DNA from 2 places in the Cupriavidus oxalaticus genome. Region 1 is predicted to be linked to the other one. Evidence: predicted binding sites of a transcription regulator. Region 1 holds the regulator's gene; the other holds the start of a gene.

Region 1 (4,208 bases):
ATTTCCAGGTGCTGCTGCGTGGCCTGTTCCGGCACCAGCAGGAAAATCAGCAGCGACACGGGCTTGCCATCGGGCGATTCGAACGGGATCGGCTCGGCCAGGCGCATGAAGGCGGCCAGCGGCTGCTTCAGGCCCTTGATGCGGCCATGCGGGATCGCCACGCCGGCGCCGAGTCCGGTGGAGCCCAGCGACTCGCGCGCGAACAGGTTGTCGGTCACGGTGGCGCGCGCCACGCCATGGTTGTTCTCGAAGAGGAGCCCGGCCTGCTCGAACACACGCTTCTTGCTGGTGACGCTGACGTCGAGGGTGATGTTGCCGGGTGGCAGCAATTTGGCCAAACGATTCATGGGCGATGCGCAGGATTTCAGTTAGCGGGCGGATCCGCCGTTCCGCGGGGCAGTGTGTGGCTCGGAGGCTGCCGGTCGCCGGCAATGCCGAGGCGTCCGGCCATTATAGAGCAGCGGCCTCCCTGTGATTGTGCAGCGCAGCGCCGCCCCGGTTGGCGTCCGCACCTTAACCGGGCGCGGGCGGGATGCGGCTCTGCATGTATGGCGCAGCATACACCCTGCCGCGGCCGTTGCGAACACTCCGTCTCAAACGGGTGACGAGCCTTTGCTCGGGCGCCACAGGCGCAAAAAAGCCGCGCTATGCGCGGCTTGCCTTGTTCAGTCTTGATTCAGCGGCCCTCTGCGGGGCCACCGGGCACGCTCATTGCTGCATCTGCGCTGCGGCCATCTGGTACTTGACCGCTTCGCGGTCGTGGCCTTGCACGCGGTCCTTGTAGCGCAGTACCTGACGGTCCAGCTTGTCGACTAGTGCGTCGATCGCCGCATACAGGTCTTCATGATGCGCTTCAACGAAGATGTCCTTGCCCCTGAGATGTAGATTGATTTCCGCATATTGCCGCCTGTCCTTTTCCTTGTGATTGTCGACAGAGAGCAGCACGCTAACGCCAATGACCTGATCGAAATGCCTGACGATTCGCTCCAGCTTCGTTTCCACGTACTCACGCAACGGCGGCGTGATGTCAAGGTGGTGTCCACTGATCTTGAAGTTCATAGCGCTTCTCCTTCTGAAAGAGCCTCACCAGGCAGGCGGTGGGCTCGGCTACAAAGACTTGCGGAGATTCACTGCGGGGATCTTCAGGGCTTCGCGATATTTGGCAACGGTGCGACGTGCGACAACGAAGCCTTGCTCACCCAGCAGTTCGGCGATGCGACTGTCGGAAAGGGGATTCCTCGGGTCTTCGGCTCCTATCAGTTGCTTGATCAAGGCGCGGATGGCCGTTGATGAAGCCGCGCCACCGGTTTCGGTGGACACGTGGCTGCCGAAGAAGTACTTCAGTTCGAAAGTACCCATCGGCGTTGCCATGTATTTATTGGTCGTCACCCGGGAGATGGTTGACTCGTGTAATCCCAGTGTATCGGCAATCTCCCGCAAAACCAAGGGGCGCATGGCGATTTCGCCGTGCGTGAAAAAGTTCTTTTGACGCTCGACAATGGCCTGTGAGACACGCAGGATCGTGTCGAACCTTTGCTGGATATTCTTGATCAGCCAGCGTGCTTCCTGCAGTTTCTGCTGCAGGCCCGCGGTACCCGACTCGCCTTTCGCGCCGCGCAGGATCTGCGCGTACATGTCGTTGATGCGCAGCCTCGGCATCACATCCGGATTGAGCTGCGCGATCCAGCCGCTGCCGCTCTTGCGCACGAACACATCGGGCACCACAAAGTCGGCTTCGGGGCGGCTGTAGGCGTGGCCCGGATAGGGCGCCAGCGAGCGGATCAGTTCGTGAGCGGCCTTGAGTGCAGGCTCGTCTACCTGCAGGGCTTTTTTCAGGCGCGTGTAGTCGCGCACCGCCAGCAGCTCGAGGTGGTTGTGCACGATGTTCAGCGCCAGTTCGCGCTGCGGGTGCTGCAGCCGGCGCAATTGCAGGCCCAGGCACTCGGCCGCGTTGCGCGCGCCCACGCCCGGCGGGTCGAAGCTTTGCAGCAGCGTTAGCATCGCCTGCAATTCCTCGATCTCGAACTCGAGTTCTTCCGGCAGTTCGGCGCAGATCTCTTCGAGCGTTGCACCGAGGTAGCCGTCGTCGTCGAGCGATTCGATCAGGAAGATGGCCAGGCCCTTGTCGCGCACCGAGATCTTCAGCGGCGTGAGCTGTTCCATCAGGTATTCGCGCAGCGTGGGCTCGGCTTCGCGCAGCTGCATCGGCGTCTTCTCGTCTTCGTCGCCTTGCGGGCGGCGCGCGAAGTCGTCCAGGCTCCAGTCGCCGCCATAGTCTTCGCCGCCATTGCTGTCGCCGTAGCTGTCGTCGTCGGCCGCGCCATCGCTGCGTGCCTCGCCGTTGCCTTGCGGTTCGGCGGGTGCCGGCGCCGGCGCGCTCTGCACGTTGACCGAACCATCGGCGGCCACGCGCAGCGGGCTTTCGATCCAGTCGTTCTCGCGTTCGAGCAGGGGGTTTTCCGTGAGCGCCTGTTCGACTTCCTGCTGCAATTCCAGCGTTGAAAGCTGCAACAGCCTGATCGACTGCTGCAGTTGCGGTGTCAGTGCCAGGTGCTGGGAGAGGCGGAGCTGTAGCGACGGTTTCATGCGACCTATTTTATGCGCATCTTTCCGTCGTTGGAACGGAAATTGCTATCGATGTCGCGGCTTGATCGACGCCGGCAGTGGGCTGGCCCATATCGAGATCATGGGGCCGAAAGCGGGGAGAATCAATGGCCTGCCGCTGCGGGCAGGCGGGTACATCACATGCGGAAGTTTTCGCCCAGGTAGACGCGCCGCACCGATTCGTTGGCGATGATCTCTTCGGGCTGCCCGGCGGCCAGCACGGTGCCTTCGCTGATGATGTACGCGTGGTCGCAGATGCCAAGCGTTTCGCGCACGTTGTGGTCGGTGATCAGCACGCCGATGTTGCGCGCCTTCAGGAAGCTGACGATGCGCTGGATCTCGCCCACTGCGATCGGGTCCACGCCGGCGAACGGTTCATCCAGCAGGATGAAGCGCGGCGACGAGGCCAGCGCGCGCGCGATTTCCACGCGGCGGCGTTCGCCGCCGGACAGCGACAGCGCGGGGTTGTTGCGCAGGTGCGCAATCTGCAGGTCGTCGAGCAGCGCGTCGAGCCTGCGGTCGATCTCGGCCTTGGCCAGCGGTTTGCCGTTTTCCACCTGCAGCTCCAGCACGGCGCGGATGTTTTCCTCGACGTTGAGCTTGCGGAAGACCGATGCTTCCTGCGGCAGGTAGGACAGGCCCATGCGCGCGCGCTCGTGGATCGGCAGGCCGCTGATGTGGTCGCCGTCGAGCACGATATCGCCCTCGTCCAGGTTCACCAGCCCCACGATCATGTAGAACGAGGTGGTCTTGCCCGCGCCGTTGGGGCCGAGCAGGCCGACCACTTCGCCGCTCTTTACGTCCAGCGAGACATCCTTGACCACGGTGCGCGAGCCGTAGCGCTTCTTCAGGTGGCGCACGACCAGCGTGCTGCCGCCTTCGAGGACGGCCGTGGCTTGGACGGAGGGCTTTTCGGCGATGGTGGCGGTATCGGTCATTGGCACAGTCTGGCGTTCAGCGTTTCAGGCGAGGCAGCGAGCCCCCGCCCGGCGTCAGGGTTTGTTGGCGGGCGCGGGCGCCGGCTTCAGGTCCAGCGGCGAGCCGCTGGCCGAACCCTGCGCATTCGGGTCCTGCCGCGGCGACAGCACCGCGCGCACGCGGCCCGACGGATTGGCGGCCGAGGTGTTGTCGCCGCCGCCGGCAGCCGTGTAGAACTCCTTGCGGCTGTCGTAGGTCAGCACCGCGCCGCGGATCTCGTCGAGCATCTTGGCGCCCTGCAGGCGCGCCATGCGCGCATGGCCGATCAGCTTGGACAGCTCCTGCTTGCCGTCGTATTCGATGCGGTCGCCCCAGCCGTCGATGTACTCGTCGACGCCTTCGCGCTTCTGGCGGATATAGGCCTGCTTGCCCGGCTTGGAGGTGGCCACCGCGAACTGGTAGCCCTCGGGGTCGGTGCGCAGTTCGGCCGCATCCGACTTCAGGATCATCGTGCCCTTGGTCAGCACCACGTTGCCGGTCAGCGTATAGATCTGCTTGACGTCGTCGTAGCTGGCGTTGTCGGCCTCCAGCACCATCGGCTTGTCGCGGTCCGCGCGCTCGGCCAGCGCGGGCTGGGCCAGCAGCAGGCCGAAGGCCATGGCCGCGGCGAGCAGGGCCGGGGCGGC
Region 2 (4,208 bases), 680 kb from region 1:
CTTGACCGTGACGGGCTTGCCGGTGATGGCATCGACCACCTTGTCGCCATCCTGGCGCACCATGCCGGCCGACGGCGCATATTGCAGGGTGTCGTCCTGCAGGGCCTTCAGGATCGGGCCGGCTTCGGCGGGCGCTGCCTTGGCCAGCGCGGACAGCGCGGCGGTCTTGGCGTCGAAGTCGTCTTCGGCCAGCGGCTTCAGGTCGGCCTGCGTCAGCGCGGTGGCCCACGGCGCTGAGGCCAGCAGCAGCACTGCCAGCAAGGCGCGCAGCCAGGGCATGGCGGTTCGAGATATCGGATAGCGCATAGAGGCTGGCAGAAGCGAAAGTGTTGGCAGACTGGGTGTTTGCTCCCCTCTCCCACTGCGTGGGAGAGGGGTTGGGGGTGAGGGCCGGCGTTTATGACGAAGTGAGTGCCGTCGGATCTGCCAGCGCCCGCCCTCACCCCCGGCCCCTCTCCCGCAAGCGGGAGAGGGGAGAAACCGGCAGGTAGAGACTGCCTTACATCACCTTGTCCGGCTTCCCTTCATTCCCGGCGATGAACGGGCTCCACGGCTGCGCGCGCACCGCCTTCGGCGTCTTCCACACCACCGAGAACTGCCCATCGCCCTTCACTTCGCCGATCATCACCGGCTTGTACAGGTGGTGGTTCTCGCCCATGGTCAGCGTGAAGCCGTCCGGCGCCTTGAAGGTCTGGCCGTACATCGCCGCGCGCACCTTGTCGGTATCGGTGGTGCCGGCCTTCTTCACGGCCTGCGCCCACATGTGGATGCCGACATAGGTGGCTTCCATCGGGTCGTTGGTCACGCGCTTGTCGCCGCCCGGCAGGTTGTTGGCCTTGACCCACGCCGCCCACTGCTTCCTGAAGGCGTCGTTCTGCGGATTCTTGACCGACATGAAGTAGTTCCATGCCGCCAGGTGGCCGACCAGCGGCTTGGTGTCGATGCCGCGCAGTTCTTCCTCGCCCACCGAGAACGCCACCACCGGCACGTCCTTGGCCTTCAGGCCGGCATTGCCCAGCTCCTTGTAGAACGGCACGTTGGAATCGCCATTGATGGTCGAGATCACCGCGGTCTTGCCGCCCTGCGAGAACTTCTTGATATTGGCGACGATGGTCTGGTAGTCGCTGTGGCCGAACGGGGTGTAGACCTCTTCGATGTCCTTGTCGGCAACGCCCTTGCTCTTCAGGAAGGCGCGCAGGATCTTGTTGGTGGTGCGCGGGTAGACATAGTCGGTGCCAAGCAGGAAGAAGCGCTTGGCACCGCCGCCTTCCTTGCTCATCAGGTATTCCACTGCCGGGATCGCCTGCTGGTTGGGCGCGGCGCCGGTGTAGAAGACGTTCTTCGACATTTCCTCGCCTTCGTACTGCACCGGGTAGAACAGCAGCGAGTTCAGTTCTTCATAGACCGGCAGCACCGACTTGCGCGACACCGAGGTCCAGCAGCCGAAGGTCACCGCGACCTTGTCCTTGCTGACCAGCTGACGCGCCTTCTCGGCGAACAGCGGCCAGTTGGAGGCCGGGTCCACCACCACCGGCTCGAGCTTGCGTCCGAGCACGCCGCCGCTCTTGTTGATCTCGTCGATGGTCATCAGGGCCACGTCTTTCAGCGACGTCTCCGAGATGGCCATCGTGCCGGACAGCGAGTGCAGGATCCCGACCTTGATCGGTTCCCTGGACTGCGCCATGGCCAGCGGGCTGGTACCGATCATTGCCGCGGCGGCGATGGCCGACAGCTTCAGCATGTCACGTCGTTGCATTTGCAGCTCCCGTTTGTGGTGTTAGTAGGGACACGCTCCCCGGGGTGATGCATCTGCAACTAGCGTGCCATCGGTTTTGAGCGGCAACCCGGCTGCTACGCGCGGCGCGCATGGCTTCACCGGGTCGTGGGAAACCATCGCGCACCACGAGCGTGCGGCGCGAGTCGGCACTGAGACGGTGCAACGGGACAAATGGGAGCAGTGACGGTGCATGGTGTCCGCGAGCGGGTCGCGGCCATGCGCCAGAATCGGTCGTGTCGTCCGCTGCCGGTCGGCGGCGCACTGCGCAAGGGGAAAAGGCGCTGAAGCGTACGCGGCTTGCCAATGGCGACAATCCACGCGGAAGTAAGCAGTCTTTTAAACCCGAATTGGATGACTGTAAATCGGTACAACCATCCATTAAGACAGGCGCGCGGCCAACCTACGGTAAGAGGTAGCCGCCGTCCACCCCGCCATGACGCGGCAGCCGATCGCGCCAGGCGCCGGTCGGCACAAGAACGCGGGTCCACACAACCAGAGAGAAGCCATGCCGTTATCCGAAGATCAGACGGCGTCAACCGCCGTCCCGCAATCGTCGCTCCAGGCCTCGTGCTCACCCCGCCGCAAGGGCATCCTGGCCCTGGCCGTCTTCACCCTGGCGCTGGGCGCATGCGGAGGCGGCGACGACCCGCCACCGGTCGTCACCACGCCGCCGGCCACGCCCTCCGGCTGCGAACTCGACGGCAGCACCGGCGGCCAGGCCGTGGTGCTGCCCGGCGATCCCAGCGCGCCCGAGCAGGCCACCGGCTACGCGCCCAAGGCGACGGTCTACAGCAAGACCTATATGGCGGTGACCAACAACCCGCTCTCGACCAAGGTCGCCTGCGACGTGCTCAAGGACGGCGGCACCGCCGTCGATGCCGCGGTCGCCGCGCAGATGGTATTGAACCTGGTAGAGCCGCAGTCTTCCGGCATCGGCGGCGGCGCCTTCATCATGTATTACGACGCGGCGACCAAGGCCGTGACCGCCTACGATGGCCGCGAGACCGCCCCGGCAGGCGCCGACGAAAACTACATCCAGTGGAAGTCCGCGTCCGACCAGACCGCGCCGGCGCCCAGCGCGGTACGCAGTGGCCGCTCGATCGGCACACCCGGCACGCTGCGCGTGCTCGAACTGGCCCACAGCGAGCACGGCAAGCAGCCGTGGAAGGCGCTGTTCTCGCCGGCCATCAAGCTGGCCACGGACGGCTTCGCCATCCCGCCGCGCATGGCCGCCGCGATCTCCGGCACGACCACGGTGGCCAATATCCAGCGCGATCCGGAGATGGCGGCGTATTTCCTGAATCCCGACGGCACCCCGCGCGCGGTCAACACCATCATCAAGAACCCGGCGCTGGCCAATGTGTTCAGCGCCATCGCCTCTGACGGCGCCGACGCCTTCTACAAGAACGGCCCGATCGCCCAGGCCATCGTCGCCAAGATCCAGACCACCTACGACGGCAACACCACGCCGGGCGTGACCACGCTGGACGACCTCGCCAACTACCAGGCCAAGAAGCGCACGGCGGTCTGCACCACCTATCGCCAGTACGAGATATGCGGCATGCCGCCGCCCTCCTCCGGCGGCATCGCGGTGGCGCAGATCCTGGGCATCGTCGAGAACTTCGACATGGCCAGCCATGCGCCGACGCTGGTCGACCAGAATGGCGGCCGGCCCAGCGTGCTGGGCGCCCACCTGCTAGGGGAAGCCGGCCACCTGGCCTATGCCGACCGCAACAAGTACGTGGCCGACACCGACTTCATCGGCCTGCCGGGCGGCGGCTGGGACAGCATGCTGAACAAGCCCTACCTGAGCCAGCGCGCCAGCCTGATCAGCACGACCGGTGTGCTGACAACGCCGGTGGCGGCTGGCAACCTGGGCGACGTGCCGCTGTCGCCGTCGTCCGTGGAGGAGCGCGGCACCACCCACCTGTCGCTGCACGACAAGTACGGCAACGTGGTGTCGATGACCACCACCATCGAGTCGGGGCTGGGGTCCTACCACATGACCAACGGCTTCCTGCTGAACAACGAGCTGACCGACTTCAACGCCGCGCCTTCCGTGGACGGCGTGCTGGTCGCCAACCGTGTGCAGCCGGGCAAGCGGCCGCGCAGCTCGATGTCGCCGACGCTGGTGTTCAAGCGCAATGCCGATGGCTCGCGCGGCGACTTCTACATGACCACCGGGTCGCCGGGCGGTGCCACCATCATCCAGTACGTGGCCAAGACGCTGGTCGCGTCGCTGGACTGGGGCATGGACGCGCAGCAGGCGGTGTCGATGATCGACTTCGGCGGCTCCAACGGCGCCGCGGGATCGCCCATGATCGTCGGCGGCGAGCATCCCAACGTCGACACCAGCGTGCCGTCCGGCGGACTGGCGGGCGACAACGACCCGCTGGTCAGGGGGCTGCGCGACCTCGGCCACACCGTCAAC

Evidence for each region. The regulator sigma-54, encoded in region 1, starts transcription at its own class of promoters, with help from an activator protein. The targets are predictions, from matches to a motif close to TGGCANGNAANCTGCTTT.
Region 2: the regulator sigma-54 is predicted to act here: its motif matches at 1,809-1,826, upstream of urtA (urea ABC transporter substrate-binding protein).

What each region holds. Positions count from the first base shown of each region.
Region 1 covers NZ_CP069812.1:332,063-336,270, forward strand. Annotated here, with positions in the region: gene ptsN (PTS IIA-like nitrogen regulatory protein PtsN) at 1-347, opposite strand, end outside; gene hpf (ribosome hibernation-promoting factor, HPF/YfiA family) at 709-1,059, opposite strand; gene JTE92_RS13905 (RNA polymerase factor sigma-54) at 1,108-2,586, opposite strand; gene lptB (LPS export ABC transporter ATP-binding protein) at 2,742-3,542, opposite strand; gene lptA (lipopolysaccharide transport periplasmic protein LptA) at 3,597-4,208, opposite strand, start outside.
Region 2 covers NZ_CP069812.1:1,010,927-1,015,134, reverse strand. Annotated here, with positions in the region: gene urtB (urea ABC transporter permease subunit UrtB) at 1-306, opposite strand, end outside; gene urtA (urea ABC transporter substrate-binding protein) at 500-1,756, opposite strand; gene JTE92_RS17005 (gamma-glutamyltransferase family protein) at 2,283-4,208, shown strand, end outside.